3 regions of the Vibrio porteresiae DSM 19223 genome follow, and region 3 is predicted to be linked to each of the others. Evidence: predicted binding sites of a transcription regulator. Region 3 holds the regulator's gene; each other region holds the start of a gene.

Region 1 (8,355 bases), 1.7 Mb from region 3:
TGTGGCGAAAGTGACTATCTGGAGTGACGTTGCTGGGGTCTACAGCGCTGACCCACGAATCGTCTCCGATGCCTGCTTATTACCACTGCTTCGTCTCGATGAAGCCAATGAATTGGCTCGCCTTGCAGCTCCTGTGTTACACAGTCGTACATTGCAACCGGTCGCCCAGAGCACTACCGAACTGCACTTACGCTGTAGCTATCAACCAGAAGCTGGCTCAACTCGCATTGAACGTATCTTAGCTTCTGGGCGTGGGGCCAAAATCATCACCTCGCTTGATGATGTGATGCTAATTGAGCTGACTTTTTCGCAAAATCATCCATTTGATCGCATCAAAAATGAAGTGTTAGAACGTCTCAAACGCGTTCAATTGGAACCATTAGCTTTCGAAGCGCAAGCGGATCAATTCCTGTTGCGTCTGGCTTACACAAGTGAAATCGTTACTGGTGCTTTAGCTTATCTGCAAGATAGCGCTATTGAAGCTGAACTGAGACTCAAAGAGGGTTATTGCCTAGTTGCGGCGGTCGGCGCTGGGGCATCGATTAACGCCAACCATTGCTTTGGTTTCTATCAACAAATCAAAGGTGAACCCGTTGAGTTCATCTCAGAAACCGATTCAGGGTTAAGTTTGGTAGCTGTTCTACGTCAAACCGATCTCAACTCACTCGTGATAGGTCTTCATACCCAATTATTCCAAGCTCATAAGCGCATTGCTTTAGCACTTTGCGGTAAGGGCAACATTGGCTCTAGCTGGTTAAAACTGTTTGCCAAAGAGAAAGAAGAGCTAGAAAAACGCCGCGGAATGGCCTTTGAGTTAGTCGCGGTAGTGGACAGTCAAACCTATCTGTTTAATGAGCAGGGTCTTGATGCCAATACCGTACTCAAAAATTACGCCAATGAAGCTGTCGCCAATAATGGTAACGAATGGGTAAAACGTCTCAGCAATCTCGAAGATTACGATGATGTGATTATCCTTGATGTCACCGCTAGCGAAACTTTAGCACTGCAATATCTAGAGTTTGCTGAACTGGGGATGCACCTCATCTCGGCAAACAAGGTGGCAGGTTCTGCACCAAGTGAGTACTACAATCAGGTGCAAGAAGCCTTCTCGAAAATCAGTCGCCACTGGCTGTACAACGCCACGGTAGGCGCAGGCTTGCCAATTAACCACACAGTGCGTGATTTGCGTGAAAGTGGTGATGAGATCGTGGCTCTATCGGGGATTTTCTCCGGCACACTTTCTTGGCTATTCCAGCAATACGATGGCACGGTTCCGTTTAGTGAACTGGTTGACCTAGCGTGGCAACAAGGACTTACTGAACCTGACCCTCGCAATGATCTGGATGGCTCGGATGTCATGCGTAAATTGGTGATTTTGGCTCGTGAATCTGGACTCGATATTGAACCAGAAAGCGTGAAAGTTGAATCATTGGTTCCTGAAGAGTTAGCAGATCTCTCTTTGGATGACTTCCTCGATCAAAGTGACCTACTCAATAAACGTTTAGCTGAACGTCTCGCAAAAGCGCAACGCGAAGGCAAAGTACTGCGTTATGTGGCAAGACTAGAAAAAAATGGCAAAGCAACTGTAGGTGTAGAGGCGCTTGAGAAAGAGCATCCATTGGCTAACTTGCTTCCATGTGACAACATCTTCGCCATCGAGAGTAAATGGTACAAGGATAACCCATTAGTGATCCGCGGCCCTGGTGCTGGACGAGAAGTCACAGCGGGTGCGATTCAATCGGATCTAAACCGCCTGTCTAGTTTCCTCTAATCTCCTTCAAGCCTGCGTCTAACCATGCAGGCTTTTCTTTCTGCCCATTTTATCCTTTATCAATCCCCTTAACTCTGTGACCTCTGATATCTCATCACTTGCCAAGTACTGCTACATTATTTAAGGTTATTGTGACTATTTTTCATCTACCACATGAAAAACATTCATGTTTAGGCTGTTGACTTTAACAGCAATTCACCACATTATTTGGACATATAGACGTCTAAACGGCGAAACAAATTAACGAGAATAGCTTCGTATTGTGGCGACAGGTCACAGGGAGAAAATTATGGGATACACGCATGCCAGCCACATCGATGCTCTGAATCAAAACATTGCAGAGCTATCGGATAACATCAATGTTTCATTTGAGTTTTTTCCGCCAAGTAACGAAAAGATGGAAGAAACATTGTGGAACTCTGTGCATCGTTTAAAAACATTACGTCCCCAATTTGTTTCCGTTACCTATGGTGCGAACTCCGGTGAGCGTGACCGTACCCACTCGATCATTAAAGAGATCAAAGATCAAACGGGTCTCGTTGCCGCGCCACACTTAACCTGTATCGATGCAACTCGTGATGAGCTAATTCAAATCGCCGATGACTATTGGAACAACGACATTCGCAATATCGTTGCGCTGCGCGGTGATATTCCAGCAGGCGGTGGTCGCCCTGATATGTACGCATCTGATTTAGTGGAACTGCTTAAATCTCGCCATGACTTTGATATTTCAGTTGCAGCATTTCCTGAAGTCCACCCAGAAGCGAAAAGTGCTCAGGCGGATCTTTTAAATCTACGTCGCAAAGTCGATGCTGGCGCTAACCGCGCAATTACTCAGTTTTTCTTTGATGTAGAAAGTTACTTACGTTTTCGTGACCGCTGCTTATCAGCAGGCATTGATGTCGAAATCGTACCGGGAATTTTGCCAGTTTCGAACTTTAAACAAGCGTCGCGTTTTGCAGCGCAAAACAACGTCAAAGTCCCAAGCTGGATGGCAAAACAATTTGAAGGTTTGGATGATGATCCAACCACTCGCCAACTTGTTGGAGCTAGCCAAGCAATCGATATGGTCCGCATTCTTTGTCGTGAAGGCGTGAAAGATTTCCACTTCTACACGCTTAACCGTGCTGAAATGACTTATGCGCTATGTCATACCTTAGGTGTGCGCCCTAGCGTGGCCTAATTGATTGGTTGCAGAGTTGATCAATAAAAAAGCGCCAAACTTTGGCGCTTTTTTCGATCTCAATGCAGTGCGGTAGAACTTACTCTACGTCTTCCATTTTACCTAGCAGGCTACGGATGCGTTCTTGCCATGCATCGTGCTCTTTCTGCACTTGCTCTGCTTTTTGTTGCATCGCTTCGCAATTGGCTTTTAGTTCAGTGGTTTCTTGTTCAAGCTTCTGTTTATCATCTTTTAGCTCTTCCACTTCCATTTGTAGCAGTGCGATAGTGTCTACCGCAGTTTGAATTTTTGCTTCCAGTTGCTCTAGTACTTCAAAAGACATGTTGCTTACCCTTTCGTATTCGGATGGCGTGACACCGTCTGTCACCAAATTTCTCCCATTCTACTCAGCCAAACGCAGATAGACACTCTCTATATTCGAGATTTTGCATTATTCGGTTAAAAAAAAGGCGCAAATTGACACTAAGTTAACTTAGTCTGTCGCGAGTTGGTTTTTCATGGCGGTTTTTCAACCATAACAAGGATTTCCAACTCACATTTGATCGAGTGCAAAACTCTGATCGTCCAAACAGCAAACGTTTCCCTATTAATATGTTAGAATTCGCCGATAAATTGTCCGTAAATTTTGGTTTGGAGTAGACATGAAACGCGAATTGGCGATGGCTTTTTCTCGAGTCACCGAAGGTGCCGCTTTGGCAGGATATAAATGGCTTGGTCGTGGAGACAAGAACGCAGCAGATGGCGCTGCAGTGGAAGTAATGCGCACCTTGCTCAACAAAACTGAAATTGCGGGTGAGATTGTCATCGGCGAAGGTGAAATCGATGAAGCACCAATGCTTTACATCGGCGAACAAGTGGGTTGTGGCGGTGATGCTGTCGATATCGCAGTGGATCCTATCGAAGGCACTCGTATGACAGCGATGGGGCAATCGAACGCTCTTGCTGTTCTTGCTGCGGGCGAAAAAGGCAGTTTCTTAAAAGCGCCTGACATGTACATGGAAAAATTGGTAGTCGGTCCTGAAGCGAAAGGTTGTATTGATCTAAACAAACCATTGGTGGAAAACCTGAACAATGTGGCCACCGCTCTTGGTAAACCACTTTCCGAATTGGTTGTGATTACTCTCGCTAAACCTCGTCACGATAAAGTGATCGCTGAGATGCAACAGATGGGTGTACGAGTTTTTGCAGTGCCTGACGGTGACGTAGCCGCATCAATCCTAACGTGCATGCCAGACAGTGAAGTCGATATGATGTACTGCATCGGTGGAGCACCTGAAGGTGTGGTATCTGCAGCGGTGATTCGCGCACTCGATGGTGATATGCAAGGTCGCTTGCTACCTCGTCACCAAGTGAAAGGCGAAACAGAAGACAACCGCATCTGGGGCGCAAAAGAGCTAAAACGTTGTGCTGAAATGGGCGTAGAAGCGAATAAGGTTCTCCCACTGGAAGAGATGGTTCGCACTGACAACGTTATCTTCGCAGCGACTGGCATCACCAAAGGCGATCTCCTCGATGGGATTACCCGCAAAGGTAACATTGCAACCACAGAGACATTATTAATTCGTGGTCGTTGCCGTACCATTCGCCGTATCAAGTCGATTCACTATTTAGAACGTAAAGACCCTGACGTACGTGAAATCATTCTCTAGTAGACATAAAAAAGACCGCGAAATTCGCGGTCTTTACTTTTGGATTCACAAAATGGATTAAAACAACTCTTCAGCCACTTTGTAGAGATCTTTACGTACTGGACGACGCATGTTTTCAATCGCATCGATGATGTCATGGTGAACAAGTTGTTCTTTCTGAATACCAACACAACGACCACCTTGACCTTCAAGAAGAAGGTGAACGGCGTAGTTACCCATGCGAGATGCTAGGATACGGTCGAATGCCGTTGGAACACCACCACGTTGGATGTGACCAAGAACGGTTGCGCGAGTTTCACGACCCGTTGCTGCTTCGATTTCTTTAGCCAGTTTGTTAGCATCCATCATCAGTTCAGTTAGCGCGATGATAGCGTGCTTTTTACCTTTCTTGATACCGTCTTGGATATTAGAAATAAGCTGCTCTTTGTCCAAACCAGTTTCAGGAGAAATGATGTATTCACAACCACCAGCAACTGCAGCCATCAGAGTTAAGTCACCACAGTGACGCCCCATGATTTCTACGATAGAGATACGTTGGTGTGAAGAAGAAGTATCACGTAAGCGGTCGATCGCTTCGATAACAGTGTTCAGTGCAGTGTAGTAACCGATGGTGTAATCAGTGCCTGCGATATCGTTGTCGATAGTGCCAGGAAGACCGATACATGGGTAACCCATTTCAGTCAGTTTTTTAGCGCCCATGTATGAACCGTCACCGCCGATAACCACTAGCGCATCAATACCATGTTTTTTCAGGTTATCGATCGCTTTTGCACGTACAGATTCTTCTTTAAATTCTGGGAAACGAGCAGAACCTAGGAAAGTACCACCACGGTTGATCACATCAGAAACACTTGAACGATCAAGTTTTTCAATACGGTCTTCATAAAGACCTAGATAACCGTCATAGACACCATACACTTCTAGGTCTGCACCAAGAGCTGTACGAACCACGCCGCGTATCGCAGCATTCATGCCAGGTGCGTCGCCGCCGCTGGTCAAAACCCCGATCTTTTTAATCATGCTCACCCTCTATATTTTGGGAACCCATTAATTTATTTTTACGCTATGAGACAACAAGTTACCCCACAGCTAAATCTTTTTATTATTCTTGTATGTTACCTGTACTAAACAGGATTACTACCGTTATTTGCTTATTTACGGCAAGTTTTCTTAATGGTTGAGAGTATGCCACTCTCACCATCTCGTTGCGTTGATTCATGTCAGAATAGTCGTTTTCTCTTCATCAAATCACGACTAAATATCATACACACTTTGCGCTTTTTGCTTTCTTTCTGGCCCAAAAATCACCGAATAAGGATCTTGGTGAATCAACACATCTGCGCCAGGAAATGCCTTACGCAATTTGGCCTCTACAATATCAGAAAGATTGTGAGCATCAATAAGTGGCATCTTATCTTCCAGTTCAAGATGCAGTTGAATAAAGCGAATTGGACCAGACATGCGAGTACGCAATTGATGCACGCCCATGATCCCTCTTACCGACATGGCAATTTCCAAGATCCTCTTATTTTCTTCTTCGGGTAAGGAGCGATCAAGCAAGGTTTGAATCGCTTCATGAACCATACGAACGGCACTGTAGAGGATATAAATCCCGATACCAACAGCGAAAATAGCATCCGCTTGAGAAAAGCCAAGCCAGCTTAATCCCAACGCAATGGTAATCGCAACGTTCATGTAAAGGTCGGTCTGGTAGTGCAGTGAGTCAGCCGCTATCGCTTGGCTAGAGGTTCTTTTGACGACATGACGCTGGAAGGTCACCAGCATGAGGGTCACAACAATCGCAAACAAGCTCACATACACACCGAGCTCGGGAGCGTTCAGTGCTTGAGGACGGAAATAGCGGTCAATACCATTTAGAATCAAAAAGACAGCAGAACCAGAAATGAACATGGCTTGGGCTAATGCGGCAAGCGATTCGGCTTTACCATGACCAAAGGTATGCTCTTTGTCAGCAGGCTGTAATGAGTATTTAAGAACAACCAGATTCACTATCGAGGCGGCAATATCAATCATCGAATCGATCAACGATGCCAATAAACTGACTGACCCAGTTAACCACCAGATCACCAATTTCACCACCAAGAGCAAGCCAGCAACGCAAGTGGCAAGCCAAGCTGCGGTCGTAACGAGACGTTCGTATTCTTTTTTCATCATGATGTTCCAACTAACACAATGAATTAATTATACAAAACACCAGAGATTTGTTCGAATAATGTTCTGTTATTTCTGCTGTACAAAAGCTTGGCCAGCCATTTGTTGCTTCGCATAAACCATAAAATAAAAAAAGCAGCCGAAGCTGCTTTGTAAGCGAGATGAGATTATGGTTGCTCTGGCATAGGCATCTCATCACGTGGACCGTGTTCACCATCTGGACGACCTTTTGGTCCATGACCTTTCATAGGTCCTTGCATACATTGAGACATGCGATATTTTTGCAGTAACTCAAATTGGCTTTTCTGCTCAGGAGTCAAGATGGCCATCAAATCATGGCGTTGTTGCATCATTTCTACGCGACGTTGAACCTGCAAATTCACCAATTTTTGCGCCAATTGGGTCGCTTTAGCTTGGTCAAAATCTTTCGCTAGCACAATAGATTGCTCTTCTTCATGAAGTGCTTTCATCTCTTCACGCATCGCTTTATGTTCTTTCTGATGAAGCTCTTTTAGCTTCTCAGTTTGCTGTTTTGATAGATTCAGCTGTTGCAGAATGCTTTGCTCTCCATCAGGACCGCAACCACCTTGTGGTGCACGATCCCCTTTGGGCCCCTGTGGACCACCGGCTGCAAATGCACCGGAGGCTGCCATGGTCAGAGGAAGTACCACTGTGGCTAACAGAACTTTTTTTGCCATATTCATTTGCTCATCCTTCAATTCTTCAAACCTAAAAAGCTGTATGACAGCGCTCCATTTGAGAATACTGGTCTGGCAGTCAAACGACGTATAGCAGGAGTAAATCAACGTAAAGAGTGATATTCTCAGTAATTTATCGTTCCAACCCACGGTAAAATGTAATCAAGTTTTCATTCAAGTGAGATGGTTATGGCGCATATATTAGTCATTGATGACGACGTAGAATTAACAGGTTTGCTCAAAGAAGTGTTGAGTTATGAAGGCTTTATGGTTTCAGAAGCCAACGATGGCGAAGCCGGTCTAGCGGCGGTTAATGACTCAGTCGATCTTATTTTGCTCGATGTGATGATGCCACGTCTTAACGGCATGGAAACACTGAAAAAGCTGCGTGAACATTGGTCAACACCAGTGTTAATGCTGACGGCGAAAGGAGAAGAGATCGATCGCGTTATCGGCTTAGAGCTCGGTGCCGACGACTACCTGCCAAAACCATTTAGTGATCGTGAATTGCTCGCACGTATTCGTGCTATTTTGCGTCGCACTCAACCGCAGCACACACAAAAAGCTTCCGACATGCTTGAGTGTCAGGACATCCAAATTTACCCAGGCAAACAAGAAGCATACTGCCAGGGCGTACTACTTGATCTTACGACCACTGAATTTGCTCTACTGAGCCATTTTGTTCAGCATCCAGGTCAAACGCTAACAAAAGAAACCTTAAGTCTTGATGTTCTGGGTAAACATCTTGCCGCATTCGATCGCGCGATTGATATGCACGTATCGAACTTACGCAAAAAATTACCTGAACGCGATGATGGAAAATCTCGCATTAAAACCTTACGTGGACGTGGTTACCTGATGGTGTTGGAGGATTAATGACGC
Region 2 (8,355 bases), 930 kb from region 3:
ATAGCAGGAGTGAGGTTATGCAGATCGGCTTCAATTTGACGAAATACCGTATCATTACGTTCGCAGTTTTTTCTTCCCCCTTGTTGCCAACATTGGCGCTGGTGGCCAAATTGCCATGCGGGCATCACATGTTCCCACTCAATTCGATTGGCGCGTACCTTTTGTTTTCGGACTTGATACCCACACGAAGCAAGTTCAGGAATGCCTTTTTTACCTTGCCAATCAATTTGGCAACCACAATAGAACGTCACTGGATGTTGTTGATAAAGCTTGGTGGCCGCCGTTTTGGCTTGGGAAAAGGTTTTAGGTGCATCAGCTCGCGCTGCTAAGGGAAGGGCAAAGAGCGAGGTAAGCAATAAAATGGATCTGTATTTCATGACAAGACTGAAAAAAGTATGATTTTTATCAGTCTAACATTCCAATAGGGGAAAGCTAGAGAAGCGCCAAGTTATAACGTTATGATTAGGTTAATTGTTTTCCGGTAAATCGAATCTCTTGATGACAAGATTGGCAACGATACACCGCTTGTCCTCGAGTAATCCGATTATGACGACGAATCGATATTTGATGTTTTTGGCACGCACATTGGTACTCGAAGGTTTTTCCTTGAACAGAAGCAATTGAAAATCGGTGCGTCGTCTCAGGTGTTACCTGGAACACTTTGCTCATAACGGCTTGCCACTCAGGGCCATGGGGTTTGACGCGACCAAATACTTGATAAGTGACTAAATGTGCCACTTCATGAGGGATGACTTGATCAAGAAATGCATGAGTATTTTCGTTAAAAAGCACCGGATTAAGCCGAACTTCATTTAAGTGCATGTACGCTTTCCCAGCCGTTTTCCCTCGTAATTTGTAGTTGAGCGTAGGCACTGGAAGATCTTTAGCAAAGTAGCTATTGGCTAAATCAATGCAGAGTTGAATCGTGATGTGTGCTTGTTCGGTTAATTGTGGACTGACCATGCTTACTCTCTTATGCGTTCGGCTTCATCTTACTGCAGCTCCGCAGAAAGTAAAATTGGCTTGCGACCTTTAGATCAGGATTCAATGACGGGATTGTCGATATAAAAAAGCCCCAGCAATGCTAGGGCTTCTTCTCATTGAAATCTAAAATAAGCTTATTTTAGACCAGCGAATTCACGTAGAAGTGCTGCTTTATCAGTCGCTTCCCAAGGGAACTCTTCACGACCGAAGTGACCGTACGCTGCCGTCTTTTTGTAGATTGGGCGAAGTAGGTTCAACATTTCTTGTAGACCGTATGGACGTAGGTCGAAGAACTCACGTACTGCTTTCACGATGATGTCGGTTGATACTTTTTCAGTACCAAACGTTTCAATCATGATAGACGTTGGATCAGCAACACCGATTGCGTAAGAAAGTTGGATTTCACAACGATCTGCAAGACCAGCTGCTACGATGTTTTTCGCAACGTAACGGGCTGCGTATGCTGCACTACGGTCAACTTTTGATGGATCTTTACCAGAGAATGCACCGCCACCGTGACGAGCTGCACCGCCGTAAGTATCCACGATGATTTTACGACCAGTTAGACCACAGTCACCCATTGGGCCACCGATAACGAAACGACCGGTTGGGTTGATGAAGTACTTGGTATCTTTAGCAAGCCATTCTGAAGGAAGAATCGGTTTGATGATCTCTTCCATTACGCCTTCACGTAGATCAGCAGTTGATACTGTGTCTGAGTGTTGAGTTGATAGCACTACTGCATCAATACCAACGATTTTGCCATCGTCGTATTTAAAGGTAACTTGTGATTTAGCATCTGGACGCAACCAAGGAAGAGTGCCGTTTTTACGAACTTCTGCTTGGCGTTGCATTAGACGGTGTGCGTAAGTAATTGGTGCAGGCATCAGTACGCTGGTTTCGTTAGTCGCGTAACCGAACATGATACCTTGGTCGCCAGCGCCCTGCTCTTTAGGGTCAGCTTTATCAACACCTTGGTTGATGTCTGGAGACTGTTTACCGATAGTGTTTAGAACTGCGCAAGTGTTCGCATCAAAGCCCATATCTGAGCCAGTGTAACCAATCTCGCGAACAGTTTGACGAGTTAGTTCTTCGATATCGACCCACGCAGAAGTAGTTACTTCACCACCGACCATAACCATGCCGGTTTTTACGTAAGTTTCGCAAGCAACACGTGCTTTTGGATCTTGTTCCAGAATCGCATCGAGGACCGCATCAGAGATTTGGTCGGCAATTTTATCTGGATGGCCTTCTGAAACGGATTCAGAAGTGAACAGGTGCTTAGCCATGATAACTCCAATCTTTCTATCAAATAGAGTAGCTGTCAGGACTTCGCTACTCTGCACTATCGATTAATATGTAGGCGTTTCTACATCTAGACGTCTATTCTAGGATGCAACAATCAAATTACAAGTTCTTTTTCATATTAGTCATAACTAATCGTTTACTTAGAAGTCGAAATGTCTTCTCTAATCGCAGCAAAAATTAGAGTGCGCTTGGCAAAATCACGGTAACGTTGCCGTAAAAGGTTTGCAGTGATAGGAGGGCTTTGCGACAATACCGACCACCTTGTTATGGATAATTTTTTTCTGCTTTTTTAGGAGCTGACATGTCTTCTCGCAAACATCTGGCGAACGCAATTCGTGCACTAAGTATGGATGGTGTTCAACAAGCTAATTCTGGTCACCCAGGTGCCCCGATGGGTATGGCTGATATCGCTGAAGTGCTTTGGCGTAGCCACTTGAATCACAACCCGAAAAACCCTCAATGGGCTGATCGCGACCGTTTTGTTCTTTCCAACGGCCACGGCTCTATGCTGATTTATTCTCTACTGCACCTTTCTGGTTACGATCTCGCTATTGATGATCTGAAAAATTTCCGTCAGCTTCACTCAAAAACTCCTGGCCACCCAGAGTACGGTTACGCACCTGGTGTAGAAACGACTACTGGTCCGCTAGGTCAAGGTATCACTAATGCTGTAGGTATGGCGTTAGCAGAAAAAGCATTAGCAGCTCAATTTAACAAACCAGAACATGACATCGTTGACCACTTCACTTACGTGTTTATGGGCGACGGTTGTATGATGGAAGGCATTTCTCACGAAGCGTGTTCACTTGCTGGTACTTTGGGACTTGGCAAACTGATCGCATTTTGGGATGACAACGGTATCTCTATCGACGGTGACGTTGAAGGTTGGTTCTCTGACGACACTCCAAAACGTTTTGAAGCGTACGGTTGGCATGTTATCCCTGCTGTTGATGGTCACGATGCTGACGCAATCAATGCAGCCATTGAAGCAGCAAAAGCAGAAACCTCACGTCCAACGCTTATCTGTTGCAAAACCATCATCGGTTTTGGTTCACCAAACAAAGCGGGTTCTCACGACTGTCACGGTGCTCCACTAGGCGCAGATGAAATCAAAGCAGCGCGTGATTTCCTAGGTTGGAACTACGGCCCATTTGAAATTCCTGCTGATATTTACACTCAATGGGATGCGAAAGAAGCGGGCTCTGCCAAAGAAGCGATTTGGGACCAAAAATTTGCGGCTTATGAAGCGGCTTACCCAGAACTAGCAGCAGAATTTAAACGCCGTGTAGCGGGTGAACTTCCAGCTAATTGGGAAGAAGTTTCTAATGCTGTCATCGCTGACCTGCAAGCTAATCCTGCTAATATCGCATCTCGTAAAGCATCACAAAATGCACTAGAAGCGTTTGGTAAAGTGCTTCCTGAATTTATGGGCGGCTCAGCTGACCTTGCACCATCCAACCTTACCATGTGGTCTGGTTCTAAATCAGTGACTGCTGAAGATGCGTCAGGCAACTACATCCACTACGGTGTGCGTGAGTTCGGTATGACTGCGATCATCAATGGTATCGCTCTTCATGGTGGTTTTGTTCCTTACGGTGCCACCTTCCTAATGTTCATGGAATACGCTCGTAACGCAATGCGCATGGCTGCTTTGATGAAAATTCAAAACATCCAAGTGTACACTCACGACTCTATTGGTCTGGGTGAAGATGGCCCAACTCACCAACCGGTTGAGCAAATCGCTTCACTACGCATGACTCCAAACATGAGCACATGGCGTCCATGTGACCAAGTGGAATCTGCAATGGCTTGGAAACTGGCTATCGAACGTAAAGATGCACCATCTGCACTGATCTTCTCTCGCCAAAACCTAGCGCAACAACCACGTACTGCTGAGCAAGTGGCTGACATCGCAAAAGGTGGTTACATTCTGAAAGACAGTGCAGGTAAACCTGAACTGATCCTAATCGCAACCGGTTCTGAAGTTGAGCTTGCGGTTAACGCAGCAGCTGAACTAGAAAAAGAAGGCAAAGCGGTACGCGTTGTATCAATGCCATCAACTGATGCATTCGACAAACAAGACGCAGCTTACCGTGAAGCGGTTCTTCCAGCAGATGTGACTGCACGTGTGGCTATTGAAGCTGGCATTGCTGATTTCTGGTACAAATACGTTGGCTTGAATGGTCGCATCGTTGGTATGACGACTTTCGGTGAATCTGCGCCTGCAGGTGAGCTATTCAAACAATTCGGTTTCACGACTGAAAACGTTGTTGCTAAAGCAAAAGAGCTGCTTGCTTAAGCTTTATGATAGCGTTTAATTGAAAGGGCCTTCGGGCCCTTTTGTTTTTCTGAAGTAGAAAATGGTTTTGTTAAAGAGTGAAAGTAATAGCTTAGGCCCATGTTTCTGGGCGTGTTTTTTTCATCGCATCAATGAACATTCTTAGTCGCAGTGGCAAACGTCCTAGAGGGTAAAAATAGTTAATTTGTACTGGGTCTGAATACCATCCAGATAGACAGTTAATAAGGCTGCCTGGATGTGAGTGAACAAAGCCATTGGCGAATGCGGTAGGAAGTAAACCAATACCTCGTCCTTTTTGGATGGTATCTGCTTGCATTGGTAGGTGATCGTTTTGCAAACGACTATCGAATGCAGGAAGGATATAGCTACCTTGCTGATAATGTGTGAGCTTTAATCCACCTTGGCGAAAGGAGATGAAATCAATCCAATCGTGCTCATTCAATTGGCTTGGATGGGTGATTGGTGAGTGTTGCTCAATATATGACGGAGATGCATACACAGCATATCGCCATAGTCCCAAACGTTCACAATGGTAGCCTTCAGAATGACTAAGTCCTACCCAGACAATAAGATCGGGAGTGAGCTGTGAATTGGATGGGTTGTACTGGCTATGAACTCGAAAACGAATATTGGGGTGCTCAATCATGAATGAATCGATCACTCTTGCCATCCAACCGCGCATTAGATTTGGGTCAACGGCAATGGTGAGTTCGCCCGATACTTGCTGATCTAACTCTTGCAGTGCTTCATGACTTTGGGTGGAAATCATGAGCAATTGTTCTGCGTATGTTTGAAAGATTTCGCCAGCTTTTGTGAGCGTAAGACGATTGCCATCTCTCGCTACCAAGGCTTGACCCAAATCTTCCTCTAGTTGGGCTAAACGGCGACTAAGGGTGGATTTAGGTTGGTCTAACACTTTAGCAGCTGCCGTGAGACTCTTATATTCACAAAGTGCATTAAACGCGCGGATAGCGGCTAAATCGTGCATTGATACTCCCATATAGTCATGCTTTATCACTGGATTAAGGCCAATTAAAATGAACTGGCTTTTGTCTATCGAATAGCCACAATATTGGCTCTAAAATTTATTAATAATTATCATTTAATTGTTAGCAGTGTCTACTTATAACATCGCATAACTTATTGTCAGAAAAAGATTTGTCAGATAACTGATATGAATTGATTGCACTAAGTGTAAAGATGAATAAAGAAGATCGTTTGGATAAAACATTCGTTATATTATTGATAGTGCACTCTTTTTAGTGAGTGAGACAATGTTTTGGTTCACTGCTTGTGGTAGTAGTAACCATTTGTATAGGCACTGGCTGCAATTTGGCAAAAGATAGGGTTCATCTTTTTCCATAATCAAGCATAAAGTGTTCTATAAGCCCCTTGAATAATAAGGGGCTTTCTTTTTGGATTTCCGGGTGTCAATTAGCACAGAATGGAGTACTATCGCACCAACATGAACGATATGGTGTGGGGCAATGCTAAGGGTAGCCATTAACGGATTTGGACGAATTGGTCGTAATGTTTTACGAGCAGTTTATGAGAGCGGGAAAAGCCAAAATATCAAAGTAGTCGCCGTGAATGAGCTGGCTAATCCAGATGCGATGGCGCACTTACTTCAATATGACACCAGTCATGGTCGTTTTGGTAAGAAAATTACAAATGATCAAGAACATCTGTATGTTCACCACGATGATGGTAATTTCGACACCGTTCGTATTCTTCATTTAGCTGAAATCCCTATGCTGCCATGGCGTGATCTTGGTGTGGATATTGTCCTAGATTGTACTGGGGTTTATGGCTGTCGAAACGATGGTTTGCAGCATATCCAGGCGGGGGCGAAAAAAGTCCTGTTTTCTCATCCTGGTTCTCACGATTTAGATAACACTATCATTTACGGTGTTAACCAAGAGACACTCACTTCTGCACATAAGATTGTTTCTAATGGGTCATGCACTACTAACTGTATCGTTCCGATTATCAAAGTATTAGATGAAAACTTTGGTATCGATTCTGGCACTATCACCACCATTCACTCGTCGATGAACGATCAGCAAGTCATTGATGCTTACCACAGTGATTTGCGCCGTACCCGCGCAGCGAGTCAATCCATTATTCCTGTTGATACACGTCTTCACAAAGGTATTGAGCGTATTTTTCCTAAGTTCTCTAATCGCTTTGAAGCCATTTCAGTACGTGTACCAACCGTCAATGTAACTGCAATGGATTTGAGTGTCACAATTAATACAAAAGTGAAAGTTAATGACGTAAATCAAACCATCATCGAGGCATCTCAGTGTACATTACGTAACATAGTTGATTATACTGAAGCACCGCTTGTTTCCATCGATTTTAATCACGATCCTCACAGTGCGATTGTGGATGGAACTCAAACGAGAGTAAGTAATGGGCATCTGGTAAAAATGCTTGTATGGTGTGATAACGAATGGGGATTTGCTAACAGAATGCTAGATACGGCGTTAGCAATGCAGGCAACTGAGTCATAGCCCACATTTAGAGAAAAAAATATTTATTTTCTACGTTGAAATAAATATCCTCTACCCATCTCGGAAAAAGTAGTACGAAAAAGAATACCGAAAACCCGGCTAGTGATAGGCGGGGTGAACAAACTTTATTACTTATAAAAATTTGAGAGGACAAATCATGTCTGTAATCAAGATGACTGACCTGGAACTAGCAGGCAAACGCGTATTTATCCGTGCTGACCTTAACGTGCCAGTAAAAGACGGAAAAGTGACTTCTGATGCACGTATTCTTGCATCACTGCCAACCATTCAACACTGCCTTGCAGCTGGCGCTAAAGTAATGGTGACTTCTCACCTAGGCCGCCCAACTGAAGGTGAGTACAACGAAGAATTCTCTCTACAACCTGTAGTTAACTACTTAAACGACGCACTAGATTGCGAAGTTAAACTAGCTAAAGACTACCTAGACGGTCTTGAATTAAACGCTGGTGAGTTGGTTGTTCTTGAAAACGTTCGCTTCAACAAAGGCGAAAAGAAAAACGAAGACGAGCTATCTAAAAAATACGCAGCGCTATGTGACGTATTCGTAATGGATGCATTCGGTACAGCTCACCGCGCTCAAGCATCTACTTACGGTGTTGGCGTTTTCGCTCCTATCGCGTGTGCTGGCCCTCTACTAGCTAACGAACTAGAAGCTCTAGGTAAAGCAATGGACAAACCAGCTCGTCCAATGGTTGCTATCGTTGGTGGTTCAAAAGTGTCAACTAAACTGACTGTTCTTGAATCTCTATCTAAAATTGCTGACCAACTTGTTGTTGGTGGCGGTATCGCAAACACCTTCATCGCAGCTGCAGGCCACAACGTAGGTAAGTCTCTATACGAAGCTGACCTAGTTGAAACTGCTAAAAAATTGATGGACGAATGCCACATTCCTGTTGCTACTGACGTTGCATGTGCAAAAGCATTTGATGAAAACGCAGAAGCAGTAATCAAGAAAGTTGAAGACGTTCAAGATGACGACATGATCTTCGACCTTGGTCCAGATTCAACAGCTCAACTTGCTGAAATCCTTAAAAACGCTAAAACCATCCTATGGAATGGCCCTGTTGGCGTATTCGAATTCAAAAACTTCGAAGCAGGTACTAAAGGCATTTCTGAAGCGATCGCTCAATCTGCAGCATTCTCTGTTGCAGGCGGCGGTGACACTCTAGCTGCTATCGATAAATTCGGTATCAAAGCTGACGTTTCTTACATCTCTACTGGCGGCGG
Region 3 (8,355 bases):
TGTATCAGTGAATCTGTTATCTTAGGTGATGTGAAAATTGGTGCAGGGTGCACGATTAAACGAACCATCATCGATAAAGATGTGGAGATCGCCCCTGGAACTGTTATCGGTGAAAATATCGAGTTGGATAGACAACGTTTTCATGTTTCACCGACTGGTATAGTTGTGATTGCGAAAGGAACAAAAGTTGGATTCTAAAATGGAGCACATGAATGTGTGGTTCGCCGTTTCAGAAGCCCAAGGGTTGGTCAAAAGCGGTGGCCTTGCAGATGTTGCAAAGGCTCTGCCTAAAGCGCTCCAGGAATTAGGTCATCAGGTAGCCATCGTGCTACCTGCTTACCGCAAGATTCCCGATAAAAACGCCTTACCCGTGGTATTGGAAACGGACCTAACACATTGGCCGCACACTCATTATTTAGTTAGAAAAACCGAACTGGATGGTGTCTTAGTTTATCTCATTGATTGTGATGCGTATTTTGATCGTCCAGAATTGTATGCAGAGCAGAACCAAGCCTATGCCGATAACGGAGAGCGCTTTAGTTTCTTCTCGGCTGCGTGTTTGGATGTCTTACCTAAACTCAATATCCGCCCAGACATCATTCATACCAACGATTGGCACACTGGGTTAATTCCTTTCCTTCTAAAAACACGCTATCGCTACGATGGCTTTTTTGAAGGGGTGAAAAGCGTTCTAACCGTGCACAATGCGATTTTCAAAGGGATTTTCTCTTACCACGAGTTGGAGATCATTCCTGAGTTGAATCTATCAGGTATGGAGTTTCTGCGTTACGGTGTAGACCACGTTAGTATGCTGCGCGCTGGGATTGCCTATGCCGATAAAATTAACGCGGTTAGCCCCAATTACGCTTGTGAACTGCTGACACCACTGGGATCGCATGGGTTAGTGGACGATTTTGTCCGCCGTGCGCGCGATTTACACGGCATCATCAATGGTTGTGATTACAGTGAATGGGATCCTAAAAACGATCACTACTTACCTGTAACCTACAGCAGTGAAGCCAACTCGTTACGTAAGGGGAAAGCTGCCAGTAAGCAAGCACTACAGCAAGACGTGGGGCTGCCAGTCAGATCTCTCCCTATGTTTGGGATGGTGTGTCGTTTAACTCACCAAAAAGGTTTCCATTATCTGCTACCTATCATTGAGCTATTTTTGCGTAATGATGTGCAGCTCGTGATTGTCGGAACAGGCGAACCTGAAGTGGCAACACGCCTGAAATCATTAATGGCGGCGTACCCTGACAAATTTGCTTTTATCGAAGCATACGACAACAAACTGGCTCACTGGGTTGAGGCTGGGGCTGATTTCTTCTTGATGCCATCAGAATTTGAAGCGTGTGGTTTAAACCAAATCTACAGCATGGCGTATGGCACTTTACCTATTGTACGTGAAGTGGGCGGTTTAAAAGATACCGTGATGGACTATGATAAGTATCCGCAAGAAGCCACTGGTTTTGGTTTCCTCGAGCCTTCTGCTCAAGTGCTGTTGATCACCATGCAGCGTGCGCTGCTGTTCTATCTACAGAATCCAGACGAGTTTCTGGCGGTGCAGCAAAGAGCAATGGAACAGGACTTTAGTTGGCGTGATTCAGCTCTGGAATACATTAAAATGTACCGCTTAGCCGTATTTGCTTAACGCGATTGTCTTGGTTGAACTAGCACTACGGCTGTGAAAGGCGACACAAAGGATTCTCTGTGTCGCCTTTTTTATGAGTACTTTAATCGAATTCATGCACCATCTCACGGCGATGACAAAACAGGCCGCAACGTGCACCCAAAGCGAATGTATCACTATTTGGTATCACTGAGGTTTATGGTAGTCTAGCGCGGTTTTAATAACAGACTGAGCTCTGCATGGTATCTAACCTCCTTTATCATAAGATCTATTCTCATCCTACGAGTTCACAGTGGGTGGTTTTTGTGCATGGCGCTGGTGGCAGCTCATCTTTGTGGTTTAAACAGATTAAGGCCTATAAACGCCATTTTAATTTGCTGCTCATTGACCTACGTGGCCATGGACAATCGAGCCAATGGGTGCGTGAGTGGATGACACACCCTTATACCTTTGACGCCATAGCGCAAGATGTGCTCAATGTTTTGCGTCATTGTGAGATAGCCAAAGCACACTTTGTTGCCATGTCTTTGGGGACCATCATTGTGCGCAAAATCTCTGAACTTGCTCCAGACCAAGTTCAATCCATGGTGCTAGGAGGCGCGGTCATTCGTTTTGACTTTCGTTCGCAACTCTTGGTGAGTATAGGGCGCTGGTCAAAGCATATCATCCCTTACATGTGGCTCTATCGTCTGTTTGCCTACATTGTGATGCCAAGTCGTGCACAGCGTGAATCTCGCCTATTGTTTATCCGGGAAGCAAAAAAACTGTGTCAAAAAGAGTTTAAGCGTTGGTATCGTCTCACTGCTGAGGTGAATCCGTTTATGCGCTATTTTCGTGAGAAAGATGAGGCTATCCCAACGCTATACTTAATGGGGGATAGAGATTATCTGTTTTTATCGCAGGTACGTGAATTGGTCACTGTTCATCGACAAAGCGAGCTGATTGAACTGAGCGATTGTGGGCATGTGTGCAATATCGAACAAGCAGAACGTTTTAATCATCACTCGATTCATTTTATTCGTCGCTTTTCGCCTCGATCGTAATAAGTTGTGGCGAGCTGGGCTGGGCACTATGATTTATGAAAGGTGCGATGAATGTTGCAGGGTAGTCTTTATCAATAAGTCAACATCTTACTGCAGCGTTGGCTTATATAAGCGTACGCCGTACCTTTCTTTTCTCATACACGATACTGCTTGCAGTAGCAGAATGTGTGATGAGCTTGAATCAGGCTAGCTCATCACACATGAGAATCAAAACTACATAACTAAGAACTATATCACTACCTTTATTACTGTCTCTCCATTTTCAAAAAGATGACTAACATATTGAGGTTGAAATGGTCAGTGTGTGCCAACACTTGATTCCGCCTTCTTTACGGAGAGTTGGGCACTCAGTACAGTTTTTACTATGTCTCGGACTTTGGGGCACAGTTAGTGTAACGTGATTTATCACTAAGGCTACAAGCAATGTGGTTGGGGACTGATGGCGTCCCCTAAATGGACGAAATAATTCCCATTTATTCAGGGATTTTACATAAAAAAAAGCACCCACCTAGGTGAGTGCCTTCGTTACTCTTACTTGCCAATCTTTTACAAGCGCTGCATCAGTTCATCACGACGATTTTGCGGAATAACTGACCAGTGTTTCCCTTCAATAGCGCCCTCAAGAGCCCACAGAAGTTCAATGCTTACATCACTTGAATGAGTCTGTTGAATCGCTTTATACGCTTCTACAGAGCCTTTCTCGTGCAGCTCTTCAACCGACTCGATACCTGCTTTACGTAACATACGTTCTGTTGCCAGACGTAAGTTAGGCAGATCTTTAAGACGGTTAGGTTTTGCTTGAGCTTGAGTTTCACGCTCTTGCTTAGCAACAACCAAAGCATCTTTCGCTTCTTTCAAGATTTTTTCTGGGGCATCCCAGAAATTTTCAGGAAGAGCGAAGTATTTAGTAACCACTGGGAAGCCACGTTTTTTATAAACGTAAGGTTCTAAGCCTTGCTGCTTGTATTTCTCGGAACAATTGTCATCTGCACGAATGTGAAGTTTGTCGTTAACCACCAATGCAAACATTGTGTCATCAACGAAAATTCCAAATCCGCCAAACATTGAACGAGATTTTACGCGTCCTAAGTTTTCAAACAGACGCATTGAGTCTTTTAATATTGGTTTATCCATGCCTTTAGTCTCGGTGTATTAACAATACGCCACCAAAATCAGGTCCGAGAATGTAGCAAAAGAATGCAAAGATTGTGTCAGTAAGAAGTTAACGTCTTAAATGCATTTTTGCCATCGGTAACCCCGCTACCTACCCAGAGCCGGAAAATACCATCTAAGGGTTTAGGCCGGAGGCTTTGCGTCCCACCTTTTCAGATGGTTTGCCCTGTACGTGACATTTCGTTCACTAGAGTAATCTTAAACTTGAACATAAATCACAAAATATTTTGCCTAATGTGATATTCGTCCAAAAAATCGCTGTATCTTTAATAAGCGACATTTTCATCAATAAGATTTTATATCAAAAGTGAGAAAACATGTAACATTAAGATTTTAAAGTTTTTTTACAGTATTTCGTGCGACGAGCTCAGGATGCATCTCAAAAACGCGACGATCATGGGCTTTGTTTTTGATCCGTTCCAATAGGATCTCAAAGGCGTTCTTACCAACACGACGTTTGGGTTGGTGAATCGTCGTTAGCGGTGGTGAAAAGTACTCAGAAAGCTCGATGTTATCGTAACCTACGACAGAAATATCATCGGGTACTTTCACGCCTTTTTGCTGTAAACGGCTCATTAAACCCAACGCCATCGTGTCGTTAAAACAGAACACTGCGGTCGGTTTGTGATCCATCGCAATAATTTTGTCTGCTGCAAGTACCGCAGTGTCACATTCGAAGTTGCCTTCTAGAATCCAATCTTCGTTCACTGGAAGATTAGCTTCGGCCATCGCACGGCGAAAACCAATGATGCGTTCCTTACAAGCCATTTTAGAAAAATGACCGCTCAAACAAGCAATGTCTTTGTGTCCGTTATCGATAAGATGTTTCGTTGCGATGTAACCGCCTTCTTCAGAGTTATCCATAATGGTGTCGGCTTGCGAATCTTCAAGACCCCAATCCATGATCACTTTTGGAATGTCAGAATGGCCTTCAAGCATTTCCATTAGCTCAGGAGTCATATCTGAGCACATCACCAAAATGCCATCGACACGCTTTTCAGCAAGCATGCGTACATAGTCGCGTTGTTTTTCATAAATGCCGCCGGTATTACACAAAATCAGTGTATAGCCTTGGCGGTAACAGTAGCTCTCAACCCCATCAATGACTTCAGAGAAAAATTGGTTGGTTGATTGAGTCACCAACATACCAATAGTCCGTGTGGTGTTGCATTTTAGGCTGCGAGCAACCGCGCTCGGTGCGTAGTTTAGCTCTTTTACCGCTGCCAACACTTTCGCTTGTGTTGCTTCGGCTACAAAACGTGTTTTGTTAATCACGTGTGATACAGTGGTGGTTGACACGCCTGCAATGCGCGCAACATCTTTTATAGTCGCCATTGGTTTTTCCCATCGATATCTGCTGACTAGGACAAAGATTTACAGTGATTGACCACTTCAACAGGTGTTGATTCGATATGTAAGTGAAGCTTAAAAGTAGTAAAAACACAAAAACCGCTTCAAAACAGCGGTTTAAGTAAAATTTCTATAGATTATCGTTTGCGTCAAAGATTTTAGACTGGTATTGAACCACTCGCAATGAAAAATTCATCTTTGTTTGATATCAATCGCTTTACTATTTTGTTACCAAGCTGGTGCAAGCTTCGACCTAAGATCAAGTGCAAAATGAGCTGTAAAGTGACTCATTCATCTTGAAATGCGAGTGAATGCATAGCGGTATTTCAGTCGGCTTTTTATTGTCTTCTTAACTGTCCACAACAAACCATCATCGCCTTTAAGTTATTTGTTGATATTAATAAAAACCATTAAATTTATAACCAAATGCACTAATAGATATGAATATTATTTTCATTTGTCGCCCGTAAATGAGTAACAATGTGACAAAAAAGAAGACAAATTTTTACATATTTGAGAAATGAAAATAAAGTGCTTTTATTTCGATTGTTCAAACAAAGCAAAATGTTATCTAAGCTTGTTTTGAATCAATAAAGCATCAGGTTTTAAGTTCGTACTCTAGAATTGTTACCGTCTATGAATAGAATGAATAGGGATTAAATTTAGCGGAATAAAGTGACGTCTATGAGTTATCACTTATTAGTCGTAGAGAGCGACAGAGACACCCGTGTCACATTGGTCGATTATTTCAAACGAGAGGGATACCAGATTTCTGTTGCCGATACGGGGGCAGAGATGCGTGAGGTATTACGCCAACACGCTATCGATTTGGTTCTGATGGAAACTAACCTTCAATTTGATGACAGCCTGATGCTGACCCGTGAATTGCGTAGCCATTCAGATGTCGGGATTATTCTCATTAATGGTCGTGAAGACAGTATCGACCGAATTATTGGTCTAGAAATGGGCGCAGACGATTATATCGCGCGACCTTTTGAGTTAAGAGAAATATTAGCGAGAGTGAAGAATTTAACCTGGCGAGTTTCCAATTCGAGAACAGGTACTCTAGAAAATATTTCCGGTAGTCAGCTTATTCATTTTGGTGAATGGGCGTTTGATATTCAGCGTCGTGCGCTAAGTCAAAATGGCGAACCGATAAAATTAACCAAAGCAGAATATGAGTTGCTCGTAGCATTAACCTCTAATCCACACCAAGTTCTCAGCCGCGAAGCAATTCTCGATATGATCAGCCATCGTGTTGATGCACCTAATGATCGTACTATTGATGTACTTATTCGCCGCTTGCGTTCGAAAATGGAGCTAGACCCTAAAACACCACAAATTATTGTGACCGTGCATGGGGAAGGGTATATGTTTGCAGGCAGCTAGCAGACTGATACGGATCTCTAAATAAAAAACGCCAGCACTCTGTGCTGGCGTTTTTTTGGTTCTTATTTAATCTGTTCTTATTGAATCTACAGCGATTATTTCTGCGGTTGAGTCGCTGGTGCTACGCTGCTGTCTGCATGTGATGCTTCGTAGCCGGTTACCCAGTCGCGCAGTACTTGCCAAATATGCCCCATAGTCTCGTGCCAATAGCGCTCGGTTTGCTCTAAATAACGTGCTTTGGGTGCGTATTTTTCCCAAGGCTGATAAATGTTCTTTTGCGCTAAATAGTTGGTTGGAGCCGGAATTGGCGCTAACCCGGCAGAACGAAATTCGTATAACGCTCGCTCCATGTGCGAGGCAGACGTAACTAGCACTAGCTTTTTCTGTTGCACAAAGGCTGCTGCTTGACGCGCTTCTTCCCAGGTGTCTTTCGCTGTTTCCAGCAAAATGATTTCTGATTTGGGCACACCAAGCGCTAAAGCGACCTGGGCAAGCATACGCGCATGACTAAACTCACTCCCCCCCGCGTAACCGGATAAGATCAATTTTGAACCAGGGTACATCCGCATAATTCGAATACCTTCGGTCAGGCGAACTAACGCAGTACGGCTCAATTCTGAGGTCGGCGGTATTTGGTCGTCAACGACATGACCACTGCCAAGCACCATGACATAGTCAATGGATTGATCGGTGGGTAAAAACACCGTGTATTGACGCTCAAGTGGCATCAATAACCGGGATGAAACAGGTTGAAACGAAATCAAGAACAGTCCACATAACGAGAAGAGCACAATAAAGCAGCCACTCTTACGTTTTGAAGTAAACATGATCAGTGATAAACCTATAAATCCGATGATCAGCAGTGCTGGCATAGGCATAAATAGGGAAGAAATGATTTTTTTCAGCTCAAACATATACAAAATAGCCCGAAAAAACAGCACTTGAGAGTAAAAACAACGAAACCCTCTTTATTCCTGCCATTCCTATGACAGAATAGCGGTACGTTTCGTTATCATAACTCAAGCTGCCGTGACTAAAGATCGCAATTTCGACGATATTGCCCACAAATTTGCAAAAAACATCTATGGCTCAGACAAAGGTGAAATTCGCCAAGTCATTGTTTGGGAAGACATAGAGCAATTGTTAACTCATTTTGCTACCGCTGACAAGCCTTTGCATATTTTAGATGCTGGTGGCGGTTTAGCACAGATGTCGCAAAAAATAGCCAAATTGGGGCATAAGGTGACGTTGTGTGATCTCTCTTCTGAAATGTTGCGTTTGGCCGAGTTGGATATTGAAAAAAACGGCCTGCTTGAGCAGTATCGGCTGGTCCATGCTCCGGTCCAAGAGATTCAAAACCACTTAAGTGAACCAGTCGATATTTTGCTGTTTCATGCCGTGATGGAGTGGTTGGAAGAACCTAGAGCTGCGCTGGAAAATTTGCTCAATCAAGTCAAACCGGGTGGCATGGTATCGATAATGTTCTATAACTATCACGGTTTGGTTTACAAAAATGCCGTGTGTGGAAATATCCCTCATATTCTCAACGGGATGCCGCACAAAAAACGATTTAAATTACAGCCACAAAAAGGCTTGGTTCCAGAATCGGTCTATTCTTGGATAGAAGAGGCTGGATATGAAATTTGTGGCCGATCCGGAATTCGTTGTTTTAGTGATTACATTGGTAACATGACGAACATGGGCGAATTCAACCATGACGATGTATTGGCTTTAGAGCGGAAATTTTGCCGCCAAGAACCTTACCTC

Evidence for each region. The regulator PurR, encoded in region 3, represses purine synthesis genes. The targets are predictions, from matches to a motif close to TNANGNAAACGTTTNCNTNA.
Region 1: glpX (class II fructose-bisphosphatase) is a predicted target of PurR. The motif match lies at 3,522-3,541, and genes of this name have one in related genera.
Region 2: metK (methionine adenosyltransferase) is a predicted target of PurR. The motif match lies at 2,490-2,509, and genes of this name have one in related genera.

Annotation. Positions count from the first base shown of each region.
Region 1 is NZ_AP024895.1:3,373,735-3,382,089, forward strand. Features, by position in the region: gene OCV11_RS15440 (bifunctional aspartate kinase/homoserine dehydrogenase II) at 1-1,771, shown strand, start outside; gene metF (methylenetetrahydrofolate reductase) at 2,061-2,954, shown strand; gene zapB (cell division protein ZapB) at 3,034-3,276, opposite strand; gene glpX (class II fructose-bisphosphatase) at 3,596-4,603, shown strand; gene pfkA (6-phosphofructokinase) at 4,661-5,623, opposite strand; gene fieF (CDF family cation-efflux transporter FieF) at 5,858-6,775, opposite strand; gene OCV11_RS15470 (CpxP family protein) at 6,943-7,479, opposite strand; gene OCV11_RS15475 (response regulator) at 7,663-8,349, shown strand; gene cpxA (envelope stress sensor histidine kinase CpxA) at 8,349-8,355, shown strand, end outside.
Region 2 is NZ_AP024895.1:467,796-476,150, forward strand. Features, by position in the region: gene OCV11_RS02220 (endonuclease) at 1-377, opposite strand, end outside; gene OCV11_RS02225 (SprT family zinc-dependent metalloprotease) at 463-963, opposite strand; gene metK (methionine adenosyltransferase) at 1,119-2,273, opposite strand; gene tkt (transketolase) at 2,594-4,591, shown strand; gene OCV11_RS02240 (LysR family transcriptional regulator) at 4,683-5,579, opposite strand; gene epd (erythrose-4-phosphate dehydrogenase) at 6,079-7,107, shown strand; gene OCV11_RS02250 (phosphoglycerate kinase) at 7,265-8,355, shown strand, end outside.
Region 3 is NZ_AP024895.1:1,400,904-1,409,258, forward strand. Features, by position in the region: gene glgC (glucose-1-phosphate adenylyltransferase) at 1-198, shown strand, start outside; gene glgA (glycogen synthase GlgA) at 200-1,654, shown strand; gene OCV11_RS06490 (alpha/beta fold hydrolase) at 1,873-2,676, shown strand; gene OCV11_RS06495 (TfoX/Sxy family DNA transformation protein) at 3,223-3,810, opposite strand; cyclic di-GMP riboswitch class I at 3,924-4,025, opposite strand; gene purR (HTH-type transcriptional repressor PurR) at 4,183-5,184, opposite strand; gene torR (two-component system response regulator TorR) at 5,884-6,588, shown strand; gene elyC (envelope biogenesis factor ElyC) at 6,684-7,529, opposite strand; gene cmoM (tRNA uridine 5-oxyacetic acid(34) methyltransferase CmoM) at 7,618-8,355, shown strand, end outside.